DNA from 4 places in the Ureibacillus thermophilus genome. Region 3 is predicted to be linked to each of the others. Evidence: riboswitches for the same ligand, from Rfam matches in the RefSeq annotation. Region 3 holds a riboswitch; each other region holds the start of a gene.

Region 1 (3,127 bases), 140 kb from region 3:
GAAGCACTTGAAAAAACTCCGATTCTATATATTTAACAAAGAGAGGGGCTTTGTAATCCACTTTTACGCGTTTTTCACGCCGAATTCAGCTGCTGCTTTGGCTAAAGCTTGATCTAAATCTGCAATGATATCGTCCACATTTTCTAAACCGATGGATAAGCGGATAAGCTCTTCTCCTACACCGGCAATTTTCAATTCTTCAGCAGTTAATTGTTGGTGAGTAGTGGAAGCTGGATGAATAATCAAGGATCTTGCATCTCCAACGTTTGCAACGTGAGAGAACAATTTTACATTGTCAATAACAACGCTTCCTGCTTCACGGCCACCTTTAATACCGAATGTCACCATAGAACCATAACCGTTTTTCAAATATTTTTTCGCTAAATGGTGAGATTCGAATGATTCATCTCCTGGATAATTCACGTATTCCACATATGGGTGGTTTTTCAAAAATGCCACTACTTTTTCTGCATTTTCACTGTGTCTTGGATAGCGGAGGTGAAGAGTTTCCAATCCTTGAAGGAAACTGAATGCCGCATCCGGTCCTAAAGTTGGGCCAAGATCGCGCAATAATTGGACGCGCATTTTTGTTGCAAAAGCTGCACCGGCTGTATCGATGCCGTAACGAATGCCATGATATGTGTGGTCAGGCTCTGTGAAACCAGGGAATCGACCTTGTGTCCAGTCGAATTTTCCTGCATCTACCACAACGCCACCGATTGTTGTACCGTGGCCGCCAATCCATTTTGTTGCTGAATGGATAACAACATCTGCTCCAAAATCAATTGGATTGCATCCATATGGAGATGGGAACGTATTGTCGATGATTAATGGAATGCCATGTTCATGGGCAATTGCTGCTACTGCTTCAATATCTAAAATATTTAAGCTAGGATTTCCTACTACTTCTGCATAGATTGCTTTTGTTTTGTCCGTAATTGCTTTGCGGAAGTTTTCCGGATCTCTTTCATCTACAAATGTTGTTGTAATGCCCCAACGAGGTAATGTGTTAGCAAATAAGTTATATGTTCCGCCATACAATGATCCAGCAGAGACAATTTCATCTCCCGCATTGGCGATATTTAAAATGGAGAAGGCAACTGCCGCCTGACCGGAAGATAGAGCAACAGCTGCAGAGCCCCCTTCTAGCAAGGCAACACGCTTTTCAAACACATCGACTGTCGGGTTCATGATGCGGGAATAAATGTTTCCGGCTTCTTCAAGGGCAAATAATTTTCGTGCATGTTCTGTGTTTTTGAAGGCATAAGCCGTCGTGCGATAAATCGGAACGGCAATTGCACCTGTTACTGGATCAGGTTGTTGACCACCGTGAAGTAATAGCGTTTCTGGTTTGAATTCGGACATGATATTTCCTCCTAAACATAAATTTGATGGAAGGTTTCGAGAAGGCATGGAAGATAAAACAAAAACCCTCTTCATATAAGAAGAGGGCTTTGTACACGTACATTTCCTCCTCTTATCTTTCAGACAAACGTCTGTAGGATTTAGCACCTTTGCAATTTCTTGCAGGTTGCCGGGCATCTTTGGGCCTAGTCCCTCCGCCTCTCTTGATAAGAGTATGATTGATTTTCCATCGTTGGATTAACTATAAAACATAGTATCCCACTCTGTCAACCACTTTTTGAAAATTTTAAAACTTCTTTATTTTTTTGAGTATAATAGAACAAAATTGATTTTTCCATAAATGAAGAGAAAAAAATGTTCATTCCCCCCCAAAATATCTTCTTGTAAAGACTGTGCCGAAAAAGCGATTCTCTTCATTTTCCTCTGTAATATGCCTTCACAACAAAAGATTTCATCCAATTCGGAATGCCGATGATAAACCGAGCCTACCTTCTTGTCCTATTATGAATGGATAGGCGTTCTTTAATTCAAATTTTTGTCATTGGCTAAAAAGTATAATATGATACCTTTAGGAAGAGAAACATCGCTTTAAAGAGCGATCTTCAACTTAACCAGTACATAAAAGGGGTGTAAATGTTGAACGTAAAAGAATTATTGCGTAGTCATACATCTGTACGCAAATATACAGGAGAAGAAATACCAAAAGAAAAAATTATTGATCTAATTCAAACGGCACAAATGGCTGCTTCTTCCCATTTTGTACAAGCCTATAGTGTAATTTTGGTGACAGATGAAGAAAAGAAACAAAAACTCGGAGAACTTTCCAAAAATGAATTTCAATTTCAAACAGCCGGGGCTGCTTTGTTATTCTGTGTCGACTTTAAACGATTAGAAGTAGCTGGGAAAAAACACGGTGTCGATATTACAGTGGATACGGCGGAAAATGTCTTAGTGGGTGTTGCGGATGTGGCGATTTTTGCGCAAAACTTTGTCGTTGCGGCAGAATCTGAAGGCTACGGCATTTGTTATATCGGCGGCGCAAGAAACAATCCAAAAGAAATCAGCGAATTATTTAACCTTCCAGAACACGTCTTCCCGCTCTTTGCAATGACAATCGGGAAACCAACAAAACGAAATGAAACAAAACCAAGACTCCCAGTGGAAGCCGTATTGCATGAAAATGAATATGATGCTGAAAAATATGATGAGCTTTTAGATAAATACGATGCGATTATGGAAAACTATTATGCATCCAGAAGCTCCAATCAAAAAGTATCCAATTGGACGAAGCAAATGGCGGATTTCCTCAGTGAACAACGCCGTCCATTCATCAAAGAATTTTTAGCGTCCAAAGGATTCACTTGGAAATAATCATAAAGAGGCTGGGACATAAACCAAAAATTATAGGGGTAGCTGAAAGAGTTTTGATAAAAAATTGAACTAACGAAAAATTGATTGGAGTGACGGGGCGAGCTCCTGTCGCGCACGCTTAGTCGCAAAGCAAAGCTTTCCTGCGACGAGCCCTCTCGAGACCACGAGGAGCGAAGGAATGACTCAGAGGAGGCTAGCCGGGCCCCGCGGAAAGCGTTCCCGGAACGGAAATCAATTTTTAATAACATATCAAAAAAACATCATTTTCTCTTTGGAGAAAGTGATGTTTTTTTAGATTTGTCAAAACTCTTTATTTTTTCTCTTAAACTTCTATAATGCCCAATCCAATAAAACTAAAAATGTATAAAGATAAATAATAAGGTCTACAGCT
Region 2 (3,127 bases), 600 kb from region 3:
CCACTTCTCTAAATGCGATTAATACAAGGCGGGCATAGAATGGAGCCGAACCGATAATCAACGCCGGCAAAGCGGCATTCACCCCGCGAATGGTCCCAAGCAAAAATTTTGTAAACGGAATTAATAAAATAATTAATATGATAAACGGAATCGAACGGAAAATGTTGACAATAGAGCCCGTCAAGAAATGCACCACTTTATTTGCCCATAATTGATGCGGGCTTGTCAAAAACAGCAAAATTCCAATTAATAATCCAAGAACGAAGGTAATAGCTGTAGAGATGATTGTCATGTAAAGAGTGTCATAGGTTGCTTGCCACATAATATCCCATTTGACATTAGGAAAGAAAGTCTCAATCATTTGCAATCACCTCCGTTTGAATGTTCATCGTTTGCAATTTATCTAATGCCTTTTGCACTTTTTCCTGTTCTCCAACAAGCTGAACAATTAAAGTTCCATAAGGGCCGTTCGCTGTTTGGGAAATATTGCCATGGACGATATTCACTTCAATTTGAAATTCTTTTATTAAATAAGAAATAACTGGCTGTTCCGATGTATTTCCTACGAAAGTCAGTTTTACTATTTTTCCCGTTGGATAGTTTTTCAAAATGTGTTCAATCGCTTCTTTAGTTTCTTTAAAATCGGATACTTGCATCACAAAGTTTTTCGTAATTTCCGCTTGAGGATTTCGGAACACTTCAAGAACTGTTCCTTGTTCCACAATACGTCCCGCTTGCATTACTGCTACCCGATGGCAAATTTTTCGAATCACGTGCATTTCATGAGTAATTAACACAATGGTCAAACCAAGACGCTCATTTATGTCTTTTAACAGACTCAAAATGGAGTCCGTTGTTTCAGGGTCCAATGCACTTGTAGCTTCATCGCATAGCAATACTTCAGGATTATTGGCTAATGCTCTCGCAATCCCAACACGCTGTTTCTGGCCGCCGGAAAGCTGGGATGGATAAGCATCTCCACGTCCTTTCAATCCAACAAGCTCAATCAACTCTTGTACCCTTTTTTCTCTTTCAGCTTTTGGCACACCCGCAATCTCTAACGGGAAAGCAATATTTTCCGCAACTGTTCTCGACCACAACAAATTAAAGTGTTGGAAAATCATGCTAATCTTTTGCCGCGCTTTTCGCAATTCTTTTCCTTTAATTGAAGAAATTTCTTGACCATTGACAATAACTGAACCGCTCGATGGTTTTTCTAGTCCATTCAAAAGGCGAATGAGCGTACTTTTTCCGGCACCGCTATATCCGATGATTCCGAAAATTTCACCTTTTTGAACGGATAAACTGACATGATCAACTGCGGTTAATTGTCCACTTTTCGTTTTAAATATTTTTGTGACATCTTTTACTTCAATCATATAAGTACTCCTTTTTTGCAAACCGCAATGATGTAATCGTTCTACATTTGTGAATTTTACAATTTTTATGATTCATATAACATGAAATAAAAAAAACCTCCTACTTTGATAAGTAGAAGGGAAGTTGAACTACCCAAGAAGATACGTAAAACTTCCTCTTATCTTTCAAAGTAATCAATACTTTGCGTGATTTGGCACCTTATCATATTAACTATGATGGTTGCCGGGTTTCATAGGGCACTTCCCTCCACCACTCTTAATAAGAGTTGACTATTTAATTATGAAATCAATGTATCATGGAATCTATTAGATGTCAACTATAAAGTCAACTTTTCATATAAGTTTTGTACGGATTTAAAGGCATAGACTTTTTCGTAAACTTTTCCATTTTTTGTAATAATCAAACAAGGAACACTTTCAATTTGCTGCTCAAAAGCGAATTCTTCCAAATAATTAAGATTTGCTTTTCCCATTGGAATTTGAGGAAGCAATGCTTCAACCACTTCCATCATTTTAGAAGCAACCATACACGTCCCGCAAAATGGTGTATATAAATAAAAAGCTGTTAGTTCATGTGTTTCTGCTTTTTCTTTCCACGTTTCAATTGTCCATTCTTCCATTTCCATCATTTCCTATATTAAATATTCTTTATGAACTGAAAAATTAGCATCTCTCAGTAATTGGGCCAGCACTTTTCGGGGTGCATTCGCCACTTCCATATATGTCCTTGGAACATTTAAATGAATAGCTTCCGAGTAAATCCGTTTCATGAGTTTCCTCAGTTTTTCACCCGATTGATCGGCATCAAAAAAAGTATAAAGCTCACATTCTTCATATGGTTCAAGGAGCTCTAACAGGGCATCTTCGCTAATCGTTCCATTCGTGTAAACAATCTTTACCTCTTCCGCTAAGATGGGGACCAATTTCAGCATATCTGAACGACCTTCTACAATAATACATTTTTCATACGTCATATTGCTCACCCCATGCACGATAATAAAAAGGCTGTTTATTTATTATATTAAGTTTTTAAAAAAACGCCAGTTCTTGCACTGGCGTTTACTCTACCTTATTCGGAAATCAATTCCTCATATTTTTCAGCTGTCAACAATTGTTCAATTTGAGAAACATCTTCCGGCTCCACCACAATCATCCAAGCTTTTTCATATGGCGATTCATTGACAAGTTCAGGGCTGTCTTCCAACTCTGCATTCACTTCTACCACTTTCCCTGAAATCGGCGCATATAATTCCGAAACCGTTTTAACGGATTCCACGCTACCGAATGGCTCGCCCACTCGAATTTCATCGCCTACTTGAGGAAGTTCCACGAACACAATATCGCCAAGTTCAGATTGTGCATAATCTGTGATTCCTACACGTACTTTTCCATCTTCTACTTTTACCCATTCATGTTCTGAAGTATAACGCAAGTCCTTTGGTACTGACATACTTTAACCTCCATAAAATATGTAATCTTTTTAACAGTTTGACATATTTCTCTAGCGAAAACAAGTCACTTCCAAACCTTTTCAAACTCTTCCTCTTTAAATCCAAGAGTCACCTTTTCCCCATTTGTTATAATAGGCCGTTTAATCAACATTCCATCTGAAGCAAGCAATTCCAACTGCTCTTCCTCAGACATCGCATCTAGTTTATCCTTTAAGCCAAGGGATCTATACTTTTGACCGGATGTATTAAAAAATTTTTTCAGCGGAAGTCCGCTTTTCTCCCAATAAGATTTTAATT
Region 3 (3,127 bases):
CATTTCTGAAGAAGGAAAGCAGCGAGTGTTGAAAGATGGAGAAATTCCAAATACGAAATTTACGAAAGAAAGCTCCATCGGGGAATTTTTAGAGTACTTTTTAGGGAAAGAAATCGTGGAAAAACAAATTGCCCCAGTGCTTGCCGGCGTGTATTCCGGCGATATTTACAAATTATCCATTGCCTCCACTCTTCCATATTTAGTGGATTATAAAAATGAATACGGCAGCTTGATGAAAGGTTTACAAGCGAATCGCGAGAAGTTTGAACGGGAAGCCAACAAAAAATTCCTTTCTTTTAAAAACGGGTTATCCCAGTTGATTGACCGTTTGGAAGAACTGCTTGATACAGTGGAAATTCGCAAAAATACTGAAACAATTCGGGTTGAGAAGAAAAATGATCTTTATGAAATCACATTAGCAAATGGCGAAAAGCTTGAAGCGGATGTTGTGGTGTTGGCATTACCAAACCAAGTCGTAAAGAACTTATTAAAGGATGAAGAATTAGACCCTTATTTCAACCAATTTAAAAATGCTTCTGCTATTACGATGTATTTAGGCTTCGATTTGCCGGATTCCATTTTGCCGCAAGATGGTACGGGATTTATTGTTTCCCATAACAGCGATTTAGTGTGCAATGCCTCCACTTGGACAAGCCGCAAATGGAAACATACATCCAAAGATGGAAATTTATTAGTACGCTTGTTTTATAAAGAAAACAATCCCCGCTATCATGAATTAAAAGTCATGAGCGATGAAGAACTGACAAAGGTAGCCCTAAACGATATTAAACTCAGCTTAAATATTGAAGAACAGCCGAACATGGTAAAAATTACAAAATGGATCGATGCGATGCCAAAATACGATTTAGCCCATCACGAAGCCTTGCAGGAAGTGCTCTCAAAATTAAAAGAACGTTATCCGAATTTGCTCATTGCCGGCTGCTCTTATTTTGGAGTAGGCATTGGTGCTTGTATTGACAACGGAAAAGAAACAGCAGAGAATATTTTTGAGCTTATTTCGCAGTAATTCCGATTTGTTAACTTGACAAAATGAAGATTACCGTTTATGATGAGAGCTATTATATTGATATTTTAAAATTGAATAACACTTATCAAGAGAAGTGGAGGGAACTGGCCCGAAGAAGCTTCAGCAACCAACTAATCTATTTAGTAAGGTGCTAAATCCAGCGGCAATTGCCGAAAGATAAGGTGACTATAAGGAAATGACAAGCCTTCTTTCGCAAGAAGGCTTTTTCTATTAGATGAATTAACTGAAAATTTATGCAGTATAGAAAAGTGAGGGAATTTAATGGGACTATTAGAGGCTTTAAAAAATAGCGTGTTAGTTGCGGATGGAGCAATGGGGACGCTTTTATATTCGTATGGTCTGGAATCTTGCCATGAAGAAATGAATATAGAAAGGCCAGAAATTATCGAAAAAATTCATAGCGAATACATACAAGCCGGCGCAGATGTCATCCAAACGAACACATATGGCGCAAATAAAATTAAGCTTACCCGATACGGACTAGAGTCCAAAGTGGTGGAAATCAATAAAGGGGCCATTGAAGTGGCAAGACGTGCAGCAGCAGGAAAAGACGTCTTTATTTTAGGCTCCATTGGCGGAATTCGCGGGGTTCGTAAAGTGGATTACACTTTGGATGAAATTTTGGAAGCTGTAAGGGAACAGGCAGAAGTGTTGATTGCAGGCCGGTTAGATGGGTTATTGCTCGAAACTTACTATGATTTTGAAGAGCTTACGGAAACGTTGAAAATGGTAAGAGCAATGACCGATATGCCGATTATTGCCCAAGTTTCCATGCAAGAGCCGGGCGTTTTGCTTAATGGCCTGAAATTAAATGAAGCGTTAAAACAGCTTGAACAATTAGGTGCAAATATAGTCGGTGTGAACTGTCGCCTTGGTCCTTACCATACGATTCAAGCCTTTGAAGAGGTGGAAATTCCTGAGAAAGCTTATTTATCCGCCTATCCGAACGCTTCGTTATTGGATATTGAAGATGGCCGCGTTGTTTACGAATCAGAAGTGGATTATTTTGCCCGTGCTGCAGTGGAACTTTGCAATGAGGGAGTAAGACTTATTGGAGGATGCTGCGGCACAACGCCAAAACATATTGAAGCTGTGAAAAAGAAATTAGCTCATTTCCGGCCGATTGAAAAGAAAGTGGCAAAACCTGTAAGGGAAGCAATTATTCAAGAGGCGGAACCGCATAGCTTCGAGCCTCTTCATGAAAAAGCTAAAAGAGAACGCTCGGTGATTGTGGAATTAGATACGCCAAAACATTTAGAAATTGAGCAATTTGTGGAAGGTGCTAAGGCTTTGTATGAAGCTGGGGCGGACCTTATCATGATGGCGGACAATTCTTTAGCCTCCCCAAGAGTCAGCAACTTGGCTATGGGTGCCATTTTAAAACTGCAATACGGCATTCGCACAATGCCTCACATAACTTGCCGTGACCGGAATTTGATTGGGCTTCAATCTCATTTGATGGGGTTAAATGCCCTCGGATTACATGATGTTCTAGCGGTTACCGGCGACCCTACAAAAGTGGGGGATTTTCCTGGGGCGACGAGCGTCTATGATGTTTCTTCAATGGAATTAATCTCTCTCATTAAACAATTAAACGAAGGGATTTCTTTCTCCGGAAAATCTCTTAAAAAGAAAGCGAATTTCTCCGTGGCGGCTGCTTTTAATCCGAATGTACGCGTTATCGATCGCGCGGTAAGCCGCCTGGAGAAAAAAATTGAACATGGTGCGGATTATTTCATTTCACAGCCAATTTATTCGAAAGAAAAAATTGTGGAAGTCTATGAGGTGACAAAGCATTTAGAAACGCCGATTTATATTGGCATTATGCCGCTCACAAGTTTTAAAAATGCGGAGTTTTTGCACCATGAAGTACCGGGAATTAAACTCTCCGATGATGTGTTAGAGAGAATGAAACAGGTGAGCGGCAATAAAGAAGAAGAAACAAAAGTAGGTCTTGAAATTGCAAAAGAGTTGTTAGATACAGCAACCCAATACTTTAACGGCATTTACTTGATTACACCGTTTATGCGATATGAACTGACAATACAACTATTGCAATATATCCAACAACTTGATGAG
Region 4 (3,127 bases), 1.1 Mb from region 3:
AGACTATCGCCGTTTAAACGTCGCTTTATCCCGAGCGCGGGAATTGCTGATGATCGTCGGCAGCTCTGAAATGTTTACAAAACGTCCGAAAAAGAAAGAAACGAGAGAGATGTATCAGCGCTTATATGAGGTTGTGAAAGCCCTGCAAGGAATACGAACAATTACGAAGGAGCCTGCGACATGGAACTCCAACAATTAAAACAACAATTAGAAAAAGAAATGAAGGGAACGATTGTTCATACGGATATTTGGTGTCTTCCTATGCATACGTATGAAATCACCTATCAGCCCATCGAAAAAAAGACGATGGATATTTTAATGAAAATTTTGCTGTTTTCATTTCAAAAATCCACTTTTGAAAACGCGGAAGAACTGAGCGACATTTTATTGGTGGAGCCTTTATTTATAGAAGATTTGATGCGGAAAATGCAAAAAAATGGGTTGCTGGCAAGGGAAAACAAGGTTTATCAATTGACCGAAAAAGGGAAGCAACAATTTGCCCAGGGAGTCTTTGAAGAAGAATTAGATCCTGTGACGGTGGAGTTGTTATATAGCCCAACCCATTCCAACATTTTCCATGGAGATATAGAAGAAGTATTGGATTATGATGATTTTCCAGACCAATTATACCGCTATATGAAAAATGAAGAGGAAACATTGAATCAAGAGTTTTTCATAAATGAAATACAAAAAATGTACTTGGATTCAATGGACGAAAGTGAGCAGGAAATCAAATCCATTTTATCATTGGAAAAGGTGCAAATTAATGATGTTCCATGCATTGAACTGATTATTTGGAACAATGAAAAGAAGGAATTTTTTCCTCGGGTGTGGAATACGTTATTAAATAATTGGGATGAATTTTTAGAAAAAGAAATATTTGAGAAGGAAAAGTTGGAGTGGTTCGAGAAATTTCAGAGTGAAATCAAATAGCTCGAATATTGCATTTCTCTATTGGATATGTTAGGATATTCTTAATTTTATATGGAATTAATACTTTCTTATCAAGAGAAGTGGAGGGACTTGGCCCAATGAAACTTCAGCAACCTCTAACGGATGTTAGAAAGGTGCTAATTCCAGCAAGGTGTAACCTTGGGAGATAAGAGAGTGTGCATGAAATATTTGTACCCTCTCATTCTCATTGCTGGAATGAGAGGGTTTTTTATTTCAGATTATTTAGAAATGGGGGACAAGGGAATGCCAATTAATATTCCTAAAAATTTACCAGCTGGAGAAATATTAAGAAATGAAAAAATTTTCGTCATGGAAGAGGACCGCGCATTATCGCAGGACATTCGGCCATTAAACATTTTAGTGTTGAATTTAATGCCTGAGAAAGAAAAAGCGGAACTTCAATTGCTGCGCTTGCTTGGAAATACGCCGCTGCAAACGAATGTAACCTTTTTAAATACTGCTACATATGAATCAAAAAATGTATCAAAAAGCCATTTAGAGTTGTTTTATAAAACATTTGATAAAATTAAACACCGCCGTTTTGATGGAATGGTCATCACAGGGGCGCCTGTGGAACGCATGGAATTTGAAGAAGTCAACTATTGGAAAGAATTGACTGAAATTTTAGACTGGGCGAAAGTGAATGTCACATCAATCATTTATATCTGTTGGGCTGCACAGGCGGCTTTGTATTACCATTTTGGCATTGGCAAGTTTGAATTGCCGAAAAAATGTTCCGGCATTTATTCCCATACAATTACGGACTTAACGAACGATTTAGTTCGTGGTTTCAACGATGAATTTGTGGCGCCTCATTCACGATATACATCTGTTTCCATCGAGGAAATCGAGCAGCATCCGGATTTAAAATTATTAAGTTATTCTGAAGAAGTTGGGCCTTTTATCATTCAATCAAAAGACAATAAACACATTATGATTACCGGTCACTTGGAATATGATGCCACAACCCTTGCAGAAGAATATGAGCGTGACATAAAGAAAGGTTTGCCGGTCGACATACCAGAAAATTATTTCCCTGACAACGACCCAACAAAACAGCCAAAAAATTATTGGCGCGCCCATGCCCACTTATTATTCTACAACTGGTTAAACTACTACGTTTACCAAGAAACGCCGTACGATTGGCACTATGTGGAAGATGCCATTAATTTCGAAATTTAAACAGAGCTGTAAAAATTCTTCTATTTCGGAAGAATTTTTACAGCTCTTATTTTTAGATGAAAAACATTGCCACAATCGTAGTTACAACGAGTCCGATTACAACAGGAACTAAATTTCGTCTCGCCAATTCAAACGGACTTACGTTACAGATGGCAGCAGCCGGAATTAACGCCCATGGTACAAGCGTTCCCCCGCCGACATAAATCGCTGCAATTTGCCCAAGGGCCGTAAGCGTTGCAGTTCCATCGCCAATGACTGTTCCAAATAGATTGGCAATGGAGCCGACTAATGAAATGCCCGAAAATCCGGACCCATCTAATCCGGTAATAGCGCCGACACCAGCAACGGTTACTGCCGCAACTTCCGCTGTCATTGGCACAACGGCTGCCAAAGCGCCCCCTAAATCGTTGATGATGCCTTGGGATGTTTCAGGCAAATAGTCGCCGATGATTTGTGTGAATCCTGAATCTCCTAAATAGAAGAAAGCGGCGATTGGAATCACTGGTCCAAACACTTTAAAACCAAATTGGAATCCTTGAATTAAGTAACTTGTCGTTTTTTCAAGTCCTGCATTTTTATGGGCAAACATGGATAGGAGCAGCAGAAGTACAAGGGTTGTTCCGCCAATGAGCGCCGTTGCATCCCCGCCGGTTAAATCAAAAATCGCCATCGCGACTACATTTAATAAGAAGGTAATCGGTATTAAAATAGCAAAAAATCGTTTTTGATTTTTCGTTAAGAGATGTGCTTCCACTTCCTCTTCGTCTTCTTGGCCACCATCAAAACCGCCAACCATCTCAATAGTTCCCCGTTTCAAATCCCTTCTGAGCAAGAAAAATGCTGTAAAAGTTGTCACAACGCCCATCACGATGACAAGAGGAACGCTAGCAGAAATGACATCGCTAACAGGGAGTCCTGCTGCATCAGCCGTCAATTTCGGTGCGCCTTGAATGATAAAATCGCCAGATAGCGCAATCCCATGCCCGAATAA

What was found. Region 3 has a riboswitch for S-adenosylmethionine ahead of DKZ56_RS00655 (bifunctional homocysteine S-methyltransferase/methylenetetrahydrofolate reductase). Riboswitches for the same ligand answer to the same signal wherever they lie in the genome.
Region 1: linked by a shared signal. The riboswitch ahead of DKZ56_RS01350 (O-acetylhomoserine aminocarboxypropyltransferase/cysteine synthase family protein) and the one ahead of DKZ56_RS00655 (bifunctional homocysteine S-methyltransferase/methylenetetrahydrofolate reductase) in region 3 are both predicted to bind S-adenosylmethionine.
Region 2: linked by a shared signal. The riboswitch ahead of DKZ56_RS12835 (methionine ABC transporter ATP-binding protein) and the one ahead of DKZ56_RS00655 (bifunctional homocysteine S-methyltransferase/methylenetetrahydrofolate reductase) in region 3 are both predicted to bind S-adenosylmethionine.
Region 4: linked by a shared signal. The riboswitch ahead of metA (homoserine O-acetyltransferase MetA) and the one ahead of DKZ56_RS00655 (bifunctional homocysteine S-methyltransferase/methylenetetrahydrofolate reductase) in region 3 are both predicted to bind S-adenosylmethionine.

Annotation. Positions count from the first base shown of each region.
Region 1 covers NZ_CP036528.1:296,288-299,414, forward strand. The annotation lists gene DKZ56_RS01350 (O-acetylhomoserine aminocarboxypropyltransferase/cysteine synthase family protein) at 64-1,365, opposite strand; SAM riboswitch class I at 1,475-1,578, opposite strand; gene nfsA (oxygen-insensitive NADPH nitroreductase) at 1,999-2,736, shown strand.
Region 2 covers NZ_CP036528.1:2,567,419-2,570,545, forward strand. The annotation lists gene DKZ56_RS12830 (methionine ABC transporter permease) at 1-361, opposite strand, end outside; gene DKZ56_RS12835 (methionine ABC transporter ATP-binding protein) at 354-1,379, opposite strand; SAM riboswitch class I at 1,535-1,645, opposite strand; gene DKZ56_RS12840 (thioredoxin family protein) at 1,697-1,999, opposite strand; gene DKZ56_RS12845 (toprim domain-containing protein) at 2,012-2,353, opposite strand; gene gcvH (glycine cleavage system protein GcvH) at 2,449-2,829, opposite strand; gene DKZ56_RS12855 (arsenate reductase family protein) at 2,895-3,127, opposite strand, start outside.
Region 3 covers NZ_CP036528.1:152,440-155,566, reverse strand. The annotation lists gene hemG (protoporphyrinogen oxidase) at 1-1,027, shown strand, start outside; SAM riboswitch class I at 1,107-1,211, shown strand; gene DKZ56_RS00655 (bifunctional homocysteine S-methyltransferase/methylenetetrahydrofolate reductase) at 1,310-3,127, shown strand, end outside.
Region 4 covers NZ_CP036528.1:2,074,337-2,077,463, forward strand. The annotation lists gene DKZ56_RS10260 (DEAD/DEAH box helicase) at 1-199, shown strand, start outside; gene DKZ56_RS10265 (hypothetical protein) at 181-933, shown strand; SAM riboswitch class I at 999-1,106, shown strand; gene metA (homoserine O-acetyltransferase MetA) at 1,198-2,136, shown strand; gene DKZ56_RS10275 (hypothetical protein) at 2,189-3,127, opposite strand, start outside.